DNA from 2 places in the Variovorax sp. NFACC27 genome. Region 1 is predicted to be linked to the other one. Evidence: riboswitches for the same ligand, from Rfam matches in the RefSeq annotation. Region 1 holds a riboswitch; the other holds the start of a gene.
What was found. Region 1 has a riboswitch for cobalamin ahead of ABL840_RS14485 (TonB-dependent receptor). Riboswitches for the same ligand answer to the same signal wherever they lie in the genome.
Positions count from the first base shown of each region.

Region 2: linked by a shared signal. The riboswitch ahead of ABL840_RS23005 (TonB-dependent receptor domain-containing protein) and the one ahead of ABL840_RS14485 (TonB-dependent receptor) in region 1 are both predicted to bind cobalamin.

Region 1 covers NZ_CP157613.1:3,088,200-3,093,623, reverse strand. Annotated here, with positions in the region: gene ABL840_RS14490 (PepSY domain-containing protein) at 1-418, opposite strand, end outside; gene ABL840_RS14485 (TonB-dependent receptor) at 442-2,526, opposite strand; cobalamin riboswitch at 2,799-3,095, opposite strand; gene ABL840_RS14480 (hypothetical protein) at 3,175-3,396, opposite strand; gene ABL840_RS14475 (hypothetical protein) at 3,567-3,971, shown strand; gene ybaL (YbaL family putative K(+) efflux transporter) at 4,006-5,424, opposite strand, start outside.
Region 2 covers NZ_CP157613.1:4,907,454-4,912,877, forward strand. Annotated here, with positions in the region: gene ABL840_RS22990 (helical backbone metal receptor) at 1-244, opposite strand, end outside; gene ABL840_RS22995 (bifunctional adenosylcobinamide kinase/adenosylcobinamide-phosphate guanylyltransferase) at 247-849, opposite strand; gene ABL840_RS23000 (cobyrinate a,c-diamide synthase) at 824-2,251, opposite strand; gene ABL840_RS23005 (TonB-dependent receptor domain-containing protein) at 2,236-4,155, opposite strand; cobalamin riboswitch at 4,245-4,502, opposite strand; gene ABL840_RS23010 (ClcB-like voltage-gated chloride channel protein) at 4,557-5,424, shown strand, end outside.

The sequences.
Region 1 (5,424 bases):
CCGAGAAGGCGCGCGCGATGGCTCCGGCCTGCGCGGCATCGACCGGGCCGGGCACATGGCCGTCGCGCGCCGACACGCTGTGCCGGCCACCGCGCGCATCGACGATGCGCCAGACGGGGCTGGCGCCGTCTCCGCCCTGCATCTCCAGCACCATGCGACGCGGCGGGCGCAACCGTGCATCCTTCGGCAGCGCATCGAGCGCGGCCGCGGGCGACACCACCGCCTGGTCGAAACGCAGCGGAGAGAGCCCCGCGAGCCGCTCCTGGTCCGTGAGGTTGGGATACCCCACGTACATCATCACCACGCCCGAGACGAACCACATGACGAACAGCAGGCAGCCGCCGATGCCCAGCCACCGGTGCGTCCAGTAGAGCCAGTGCCGGATGCGCGGCCAGGCGCGGCGCCATGCGAAGGTCATGCGTTCCCGGTCCTGTCTGCCATTCAGAAGCTGACCAGCGCCGACAGCTCGAATGAGCGCGGACGCCCCAGCAGCCACTGGTTGCCGCCGTTAGAGAACGACACCGGGTAGCGCCGGTCGGCCAGGTTGTAGGCACGCAGCGCGAGCTTGAGCGACGGGTTCGTCTGCCAGCTCACGCCCGCGTCGGCCACGGTGTACGAACCGATCCTGCGCGAGTTGGCCGCATCGACCTGGCGCGGGCCGACGTAGCGCACGCCGACATCGGCCTCCCATTGCGGCAGGAAGCGCCAGGTGAGCCAGAGGTTGGCGGCCTCCTCGGGCACGCCGGCGGGCGTGTTGCCCGCGCGCGAGACCAGCCTGCCGCTGACGACTTCGTTGAAGTCGTCGTAGCGCGCGCGCAGCTTGGTGGCGTTGGCCTCCAGCCGCAACGTGGAGCTGAGCGCCAGGTCGAGCGTGGCCTCGATGCCTTCGGAAGACTGCTTGCCGACCTGCTGGGTGACGGTCGGATCGATGGCGTCGCGCGACAGCAGCTTGTTCTTCTTGATGCTGTACGCGGCCACGGTCCAGGCACCTCGGTTGTCCGCGAGCTGGCGCTTGTAGCCGACCTCGACCTGCCTGCCGGTGCTGAGATCGAACGCCGCCTGCGAGGCCGAGGTGGTCACCAGCGAGCCCAGCGGATCGGCCGCACGCGCCACCTGCGCGTAGAACGACTGCGAGGCGTCGGGCGCATAGACCACGCCGAGGCGGCCGGTGGCGTACTCGAAGGTCTTGCCGAAGCTGTTGGCGGCGTTCTGCAAGTCGGTGCGCGCGACCTTCGCGTGGTCCCAGCGCAGGCTGCCCACCACCGACCACTGTTCGTCGAAGGCCAGCTTGTCCTCGGCGAAGAAGGCGTAGGTGCTGGTCTTCGTCTTGTAGCGCGGCGTGTAGGCCACGGGCGAGGCGTAGTAGCCCGGGTTGAAGACGAAGGGGTCGACCACCGAGCGGCCGCCGTAAGGCGAATCGTTGGTGTGCGTGAAGTCGATGCGGTTCGCGTCGAAGCCCACCAGCACCTGGTTGGCGAGGCCGAACAGCCGGTGCCTGAAGGTGGCGTCGGTGCGGTTGCCGATCTGCTCCTGGTCGTGGCCGATCTCCAGGTAGTCGCCGCGCGTCACGCGACGGGTGATGGCGTTGTAGGTGTAGGTCTCGCTGTTGCGCCAGTGGCGCTTGCTCTCCAGCCGGTAGAGCTGGTTGCGCACGGTGACGGATTCGTTGGGCGTCCACTGGGCGTCGAGGCGGGTCCACTTGTCGCGGTACTTGATCTCGGCGTCGTCCACGTTGTAGTTCTGGCGCAGGGTCTGGCTGCTCAGGCGGCCGTCGATCAGCGGCACGCCGTAGTAGCGCTGCGGCGACTGCCGGCCCTCGTCGTGCGAGAGCGTGAACTGCAGCTGCGGCGATACGTCCAGCCGCACGGCCGCGCTCACGGCAAGGCTCTCGGCCTCGCCGCGCTGCATGAAGCCGTCGGTGTTGCGCTGGCTGATGTCGAAGCGGTACGAAAGCCTGTCGTCGATCGCCCCGCCGCTGCCGAAGGCCACCTGTCGCGTGGCGTCGGAGCCCAGCGTGACCAGCGCTTCATTGCGGATCGGGCCGCGCGTGGGCTTCTTCGGCACCACGTTGATCGCGCCGCCGATGGCGCCCTCGCCGTACATCACCGAGGCCGCGCCGCGCAGCACCTCGATGCGGTCGGCAGACCAGGTGTCGAAGGGGAAGGTGACGGTGCCGGCACCCGCGAAGAGGCGCGTGCCGTCGAAGAGCTGCATCACCGAACCGTGGCCCAGGAAGCCGCGAGCCCCCAGCGCGGTGCCGCCGTTGCCCGGGCCCGGCGCGCCCGTGATGCCGGTGGCGCGGGTGACGGCATCGACCACCGAGACGTCGCCGCGCGCGCGGATGGTGTCGCCCGTCAGCACCTCGATGCTGGCCGGCGTCTCCAGCGGCGTGAGGCCGAGGCGGCTGCCGGTCTGGGTGGGCTCGTCGATGGCCAGCGGCACGTGCCGGTCGGCCTCCACCTGTATGGGCTTGAGGCTCTGGCCGCCGCCGACGACTGTTTCGTCCTGGGATTGCGCCAGGGCCACCGAAGGCCCGAAAACCAGCCCCAATCCCAATGAAATGCCCGAAAGGCCCGAAAGGCCCGAAAGGCCCGAAAGACCCGAAAGGCGTGTCCTGCGCGGTGGCGGCACACCCTTGCGATCGCGCCGCGGCGATGCATGACCCATGTAGCTTCTCCTCCGGCCTGCGTCCCCGCAGGCTCCCGACCGATGAAGGACGCGGCGGAAGAAGAGGCGAAGGGACTGCGGCGGCTCGGGGGCGAGGGATGCGGCAGGCCCGGACACGCACTCCCGCAGCGTCCGAAGGCGGTTGCGAGGGCCGGTATCCGGGCTTGCGGAGCGCCGCGGCGTGCTTCATGTGGATGCACGCCACGACGGAAATCCTCGCCTTCCCACGCCGAAGCGCAGTGGCTGCCCGTGCCAACCGAGATGGCACGTGCGTGAGGGTTTCCAGATCCGCTGACCGTTGCGGGGGCAGCGCAGGAATTGACGCATCGATCGATCAAGAGAACGACGACGCGGCGCACCTGCTTCCCGTTTAACCCCGTCGCCATGGATGAGATGGCGTGCGGGGCACCTTCGAACCGTGTTGTCCGGCGCAGTTAATGAAAACTGCCGCACCGGAACGGCGGGATTATAGGTAGCGCCCCCTCGGGAGGGGCCGCGCCGCGGGCTTCAGCCGGGCTTTCCGTCGGGGCCGAACAGCCGTCGCATCATGGCCACGCCGGCCACCAGAGCGTTCGAATAGGTGGCGTAGGGCTCGTGGGCGGCTTCCAGCGGCACATAGACGTGGGAGGTTTCGCCGGGCGTGTCGTCCACGGCCTCCATCAGCACCCAGTAGAACTCGCCCGCCTCCAGTTCGTGGACGGTGAGTGCGATGTTTCTGGGAGAGGGCATGGTGCAAGGATGAATGTGCTGCCTGACTACTGGATGAACAGGAAATGCACGGGCGTGGTTGACAGAGCTTTCGGGGTTCTCCTACAGAGCACGCCCCGGGTGCGACCTAATGTTGTATCAACAGGGACTCACGAGACTCCAAGAAGAACCGACCAAGAACAGGAGGCAGCATGAAGCACTTCACTCTTGAACCCGGCATGCGATCGAGCATCGGCGGCGCCTTCTACCCGACCGGCTACTCGATGGTGATGTTCCCCAGCGCCGAGGATGCGGACCGCATCGGCCACCGCCTGATCGAAAAGGGCATGAGCGGCGACGAGGTCTACCTGCTTCCAGCCGAGACGGTTCTCGCGGAGATCGTCCCGACCGTGAGGTCGGCCGACAGCCCCCTGCCCTCCGCCGGCACCGACGCGGCCACGGTGCGCGCCTATGCCAAGCTGGCGAAAGAGGGCCATACCGGCCTGCTCGTCAGGACGAAGGACGGCGCGGCCGCCGAGCGGCTGATGGAGCTGGTGCGAACCGTGCCCTACTCCATCGCCCAGCGCTACCGCACGCTGGTGATCGAAGACCTCTGAAGCCCTGAAGGGAAAGAGTCCCTTTCAGGGGCCCTCAGGCCGGCACGGCCATCGACACGGCGCGCTGGACCACGTCGCGGGCCATGGCCTGGGCCAGTTCCTGCTCGCCGAGAAACACGGTGGCGGAGGTTTCCTGCGTGAGCAGCCGGGCCTCCTGCTCGTTGTGGCTGCGGATCACCGTCTGGATGGTCGGGTTGAGCGTGCGCGCGGTTTCCATCATCTGGCGCACGTTCATGGTGTCGGGCGTGGCCACGACCAGCACGCGGGCGCGGGCGATGTGCGCTTGTATCAGCACGGCCGGATCGGCCGCGTCGCCCCAGACGGCCGGGGTGCCGGCCTCGCGCAGCTTCTCGACCAGTTCGCGGTTCTGCTCGGCCACCACGTAGGGGATGTCGTTCGCGTCGAGCTCCGCCGCGATGCGGCGCCCCACCCGGCCGTAGCCCACCAGCACCACCTGCCGCGAGAGGTACTTCGCCTCGGTGGTCATGGGCAGTTCGGCGAGCGGGTCGTCGCGCATCTCGAGTCCGCGCGCGAAGGAGGAATGGGCATGCAGCCATTTCTGCATCGGTGCGATCAGGCTGAACCACAGCGGATTGGTGGCGATGGAAATCAGCGCCCCGGCCAGCACCAGGCTCTGCCCCTCCACCGGCAGCAGGCCCAGCGACACGCCCAGCCCCGCCAGGATGAACGAGAACTCGCCGATCTGCGCCAGGCTGGCGCTGACCGTGAGCGCCGTGCCCAGCGGATAGCGGAACACCAGCACCAGCGCGCAGGCCGCGAGCGACTTGCCCAGCACGATGACCAGCACCACCGCCAGCACCTGCAGCGGCCGCTCGATCAGCACCGAGGGGTCGAACAGCATGCCGACCGACACGAAGAACAGCACCGCGAAGGCGTCGCGCAGCGGCAGCGATTCCTGAGCTGCCCGGTGGGCGAACTGCGACTCGCGCATCACCATGCCGGCGAAGAAGGCGCCCAGCGCGAACGACACGCCGAAGAGCGCAGCCGACGCGTAGGCGATGCTCACGGCAGCGGCCACCACGCACAGCGTGAACAGCTCGCGCGAGCCGGTGCGCGTGACCTGCCAGAGGATCCACGGGAACACGCGCCGCCCCACCACCAGCATCAGCGCGACGAAGCCGCCCACCTGCAGCAGCGTGAGGCCTAGCGTCTGCCACAGCGGATCGCCCGAGCCGGCAGCACCCGACACGCCCAGCGTGCCCGCCAGCGGCGGCAGCAGCACGAGCACCAGCACCATCGCCAGGTCTTCCACCACCAGCCAGCCGACGGCGATGCGGCCGGTGAACGAATCGAGGATGCCCAGGCTTTCGAGCGCGCGCAGCAGCACGACCGTGCTGGCCACCGACAACGCCAGCCCGAACACCAGCGCCGCGCCGGGGCTCCAGCCCCACCACAGGGCCAGGCCGCCGCCGAGCAGCGTGGCCACCGCAAT
Region 2 (5,424 bases), 1.8 Mb from region 1:
GCGGCAGCACCTTCACCTGCGCGGGCGAATTGGAATAGCGATCCACGCCCACCAGCCGGTCGCAGGCGCCGAGCGCGCAGACCGATTCCGTGAGCGACGGCAGCAGCGTGACGATGCGCTGCGGCGGCTGCGGCAGCTCGACGGAAACGCCCCGCTCGTCGACCACGTCGAGCGCATGCGCGGCCAGCGCGAAGAGCGCCAGGCCGAGGGCCGCCAACGCAGCACGGATCTTCCCCATGTTCATGTTCATGCCGCGGGCGCCTTCAGGCTCAGCGGCAGGCCGGCCGCCATCAGCGTGACGCGGCCGCAGGCGGCGGCCACGTCCTGGTTGAGCCGGCCGAGCGCGTCGACGAAGGCGCGCGTCTCGCTGCCCAGCGGGATCACGCCCAGCCCGATCTCGTTGCCCACCAGCACCACCGGCCCGGGCGCATCGCGCAAGGCGACCAGCAGCATGGCGATGTGCGTCGCCGGCGTGCGCGTGACGGGCCGCGCGTCTTCCGAGGGCACGGGCATCAGCAGGTTGGTGAGCCACATCGTGAGGCAGTCGACGACCACCAGCGTCTCGGGCGTGCTCTGCGTGACGATGGCGCGCGCGAGCTCTACCGGCTCCTCGATGGTGCGCATGCCGGGCACGCGCTCGGCGCGATCGGCCTGGTGGCGCACGATGCGCTCTAGCATCTCGTCGTCGTAGGCCTGCGCGGTGGCGATCAGCACGGCGCGGTGCGTACGCGCATCGGCCGCGAGCCAGTCCATGGCGCACTGCTCGGCGCGGCGCGACTTGCCGCTCTTCTGGCCGCCGAGGATGAACTCGTGCGCCGGGGTCCTAGGCTTGGTCGGTTGATGCGGCATGGCTCTCCAACTCGATGGGCATGGCGCCGAAAAGGCGCGCGGTGGCTTGCGGACTGGAGGCGAACCACGCGTGGAAATAGCTCGCGCGCACCGGCCCGTGCACGTACAGCGCTTCGCCGGCGCGCCCACCCACGGGCTGCGTCGCCCCGGGCCGGGCGGTGTGCGCGGCGGGCACGAGCGGCGTCTCGCAGCTTGAATAGTGGAATGTGTGGCCGCGCAGGACATGGCTGCCGAGCGCGAGCTGCTGCGGCCCGAGGCCGGCCAGCCGCTTCTGCATGGTCACGCGGCCGGGCAGCAGGCCCCAGAGGCGGTGGACCTGCCCGCCGTCCTGCAGCGCGAGTTCGTCGAACAGCGCCATCATGCCGCCGCACTCGGCCCAGACCGGCTTGCCCGAGGCGACGTGCGCGGCGAGCGATTCGCGCATGGGCGCGCAGGCGGCCAGGGCCCCGGCGTGCAGCTCGGGATAGCCGCCGGGCAGCCAGGCCGCATCGCAGGCAGGCAGTGCATCGCCCGCGAGCGGCGAGAAGAAGCTCAGCCGCGCGCCCAGTGCCGTGAGCACGTCGAGGTTCGCCGGGTAGATGAAGGAGAAGGCGGCGTCGCGCGCAATGGCGATGGTGCGGCCGGCGAGCAGCGGCGGTACGGCCTGCGCCTCGTCGGATGCGGGAGCCTCGAAGCGCACCTGCGGCATGCGGGCGACCGGCATCTGTCCGAGCGGCGTGGCGGCCAGCACGTCGGCCGCCGCGTCGAGCCTCGCCGTCGCGTCGCCGAGTTCGGTGGCGGCCACCAGCCCCAGGTGCCGTTCGGGCAGCGTGAACCCCGCTTCGCGCGGCAAGGCGCCGAGCCATTGCGAGGGATCGCGCAATGCGTCCTTCAGCATGCCCGCGTGCCGCTCACTGGCCACGCGGTTCGCCAGCACGCCCGCCCACGGCAGGCCGGGGCGGAAGTTCTGCAGCCCGTAGGCCAGCGCGCCGAAGGTGCCCGCCATGGCCTGCGCATCGATCACCGCCAGCACCGGCAGGCCGAAGCGCTGCGCCAGGTCGGCGGCACTGGGAGTGCCGTCGAAGAGGCCCATCACGCCCTCGACGATCAGCAGGTCGCATCCGGCCGCCGCCTCGTGCAGGCGCGCGCGGCAGTCGGCCTCGCCGGTCATCCAGAGATCGAGCGAGTGCACGGGCGCGCCAGTGGCCAGCGCAAGCCAGTGCGGGTCGAGGAAATCGGGGCCGCACTTGAAGGCGCGCACGCGCCGGCCCTGGCGCGCATGCAGCCGCGCCAGCGCGGCCGCGACGGTGGTCTTGCCCTGCCCCGAGGCCGGGGCGGCCACGAGCACGGCGGCGCATGAAACCGCCGCGGCACCGCTGGCGGTGCCGTCCGGACGGGAAGATGAGCTTATTGAGGCGTCCACTTGAGACCGACGTACGCGGTGCGGCCTGCGGTGGCGTACAGCCGCGCGAACTGGTAGTCCTTGTTGCCCGCATTGTCGACGCGCGCGACCAGGTTGAGGTCGCGCGTGATCTGCGTGGTGGCCGACAGGTTCAGCACCGTGTAGCCGCCGAGCTTGACGCTGTTGGCGGTATCGTCGTAGCGGCGGCTGGAGGTCTGCACCTCGGCTCCCAGCGTCCAGCCAGCGACGCGCCAGTCGGCGCCGATGGTGGCGTGGCGCTGCGCGCGGCGGGCCAGCAGGTTGTGGGTGGCAAGGTCGCGCGGGTCCTGGAAGTCGAGCGAGCTGCGCAGCGTGACGTCGCCGATGCGGTGGCTGCCCGACAGGGTGACGCCCTGGTAACGCGCGCGGGCCGTGCTCGCGTAGCAGCCGAAGGACGAGGCGCAGCCCTTGGCCGAGCCGTCGAACACGATCAGGTTCTGCACGCGGTTGGCGTACGCGACCACGCCCAGCTGGGTGGCGCCCTCGGTGTACTGCAGGCCCAGCTCTAGGTTGCGGCTCGATTCGGGCTTGAGCGTGGCCAGGCCGTATTCGCTGAAGCGCTGGTACAGCGTGGGCACGCGGAAGGCGGTGCCGGCCGACGCCGTGAAGCGCAGCGACGGCGTGATGGCATAGCCGTAGGCCGCGCTGCCGGTGGTCTTGCCGCCGAACTCGCTGTCCCTGTCGTGGCGCACGTGCAGTTGCAGCGAGTGCGGGCCCTGCACGAAGCCGTAGCCGAGCGAAATGGCGTTCTGCGAGCGGTCGCGCGACAGCAGCTTCGAGGTGGTGGTGGGCGCGTTCTCGAGTGCGTCCTCGCGGCGCTCCAGCGTGGCGGTGACAAGGTGCGGGCCGAAGCGGAATTCGTTCTGGAACAGGTAGCCGCGCAGCTTGGTCTCGGTCCGGTAGAACGAGGGCTGCGTCTTGTAGACCGACTGCGAGTCGGTCACCTGCACGCGGGTGCTGTAGATGTCGTTCCACTTGGCCGACCAAGTCAGGCCGGCGGTGCGCAGCGTGTTGCTCGACACGTCGTCGCGGAACAGGATCGGCGGCTTGGTCTTGTAGGCCACGGTGGCGTCGTAGCCCGCCTTGGTGTCGCTGGCGAGCATCGTGGCCTCGATGCGCTGGTCGGGCGTGATCTGGAAGCCCAGCTTCACGTTGCCCGAGGTGCTGTTGTAGCCGTCGCGATCGGGGCTGGTGAAGCCGTCCTTGGTCACGTTGCGCTTGTCCACGGGCTGCACGTTGTAGCCCTTGCTCTCTTCATGCGCCACGCCGAACGAGTAGTCGAAGAGGCCCGACTTGCCGCTCACGCCGCCTTCGATCTTGCGCAGGCCGTAGCTGCCGATGCCGATGCCCGCGTAAGGCGACACGCCCTCCTCGCCGCGCCTGGTGAAAAGCTGGATCACGCCGCCCACGGCGTCGGAGCCGTAGACCGCGGCGGCCGGGCCGCGCAGCACTTCGATGCGGTCGATCTGCGAGAGCGGAATGCCTTCCCAGCCGGCGCCGCCGGTGGATTGCGAGTCGATGCGCACGCCGTCGAGGTACACGGCGGTGAAGCGCGTCTCGGCGCCACGGATGAACAGGCTGGTGGTGTTGCCCACGCCGCCGGAGCGCGAGATCTCGATGCCGGGCAGGCGCGAGAGCACGTCGGCCACGCCGGTCGCGCCGCTGCGCTCGATCGCCTTGCGGTCGACGATGGAGACGTCACCCACGAGGTCCGACAGCGGCTGCGGCGTGCGGTTGGCCGTGACCACCGTCTCGGCGAGGGCTGGCGCCTCCTGCGCATGGACCGCCGTGCCGCCGAAGGCGGAAACCAGTGCGAGCGGCAGGCAGGCCTGGCGGAAACGGCGCGCAGGAACGCGGCCGCGGGAAAAGCAAACGTGGGAAATCATGAATCAAGCGAACGAACGTCAATACCCCTGGCCGGCCTCCCCGCCGGCGCCTGGGCGCAATGGCCGCGCATGCGTTCATCGTCGACGCGTGCGGCAGCCGCCTTGTTGGCCGGTATCCGGGCTGGCAGAACGGCTCCTCACCGCCTTCCCAGACACCTGTTTCAGGGCGTCCAGTGGCTTCGATGGAAAGGGGCTGGCACCTTGCGGCGCCGTCTGCTTGACCGTTGCGGGGGCAGCGCAGGCGGCTTCGGCCTTGTTCCGGTACGAACCCGGGGCTTCCACTCCTGCTTCCCGTTGAACTGCGCCGTGCGAACCACGGCGCGAGCACCAACGGGCGGAATTCTATGCCCTGCCCAGCGCTACTTAAGTCGAAAGTCGTGGTACCGCTAACATCGACGGCCATGATGCGGCCCGCCTCGGTCTTCCTGAATCTTCGCTCGGCGCTGCAGCGTCTCTTCGGTGTCTCGGGCTGGCAGTCGATGCTGCTGTGGTCCATCGTGGCCGGACTGCTCGGCACGCTGGCGACCGAACTCTTTCGCGCGGCACTGCTGGCCTTCGAGCATCTGGTGCTCGGGCCCGGCGAAGGGCTCGTGGCGATGGCCAAGCACCTGCCGTGGTGGGCGCGCATCGCCTGCCCCACGCTCGGCGGGCTGGTGGCGGGACTGCTGCTGGTGCTCGCGAAGCGCGTGGCCGAGCGCAGCGCCACCTCGGACTACATGGAAGCCATCGTGCTGGGCGATGGGCGCATTCCGGTGGCGCAGACGCTGGCGCGCAGCGCGTCGTCGCTGGTGAGCATCGGCACCGGCGGCTCGATCGGGCGCGAGGGCTCGATGGTGCAGCTGGCGGCGCTGGCATCTTCGCTGTTCGGGCAGGTGTTTCGCTTTCCGGCCGAGCGGCTGCGGCTGCTGGTGGCCTGCGGCGCAGCGGCCGGCCTCACGGCAGCCTACAACGCGCCCATTGCCGGCGCCTTCTTCGTCGCGGAGATCGTGCTGGGCTCCATCGCGATGGAGAGCGTGGGACCGATCATCATCGCCTCGGTAGTCGCCAACGTCGCGATGCGGGCGCTGCCGGGCTACCAGCCGCCCTACAGGATGCCGCCGTTCCCGGAAATCCACGGCACCGAGGTCGTGCTGTTCTGCGTGCTCGGCGTGCTGCTGGGCTTCGCGGCGGTCGGCTTCCTGCGCGCGCTGCAGGGCAGCCGGGCGCTCTTCTCGCGGCTGCCGCTCGCGCTGCCGTGGCGGCTGGCGCTGGGCGGGCTCGTGATGGGCG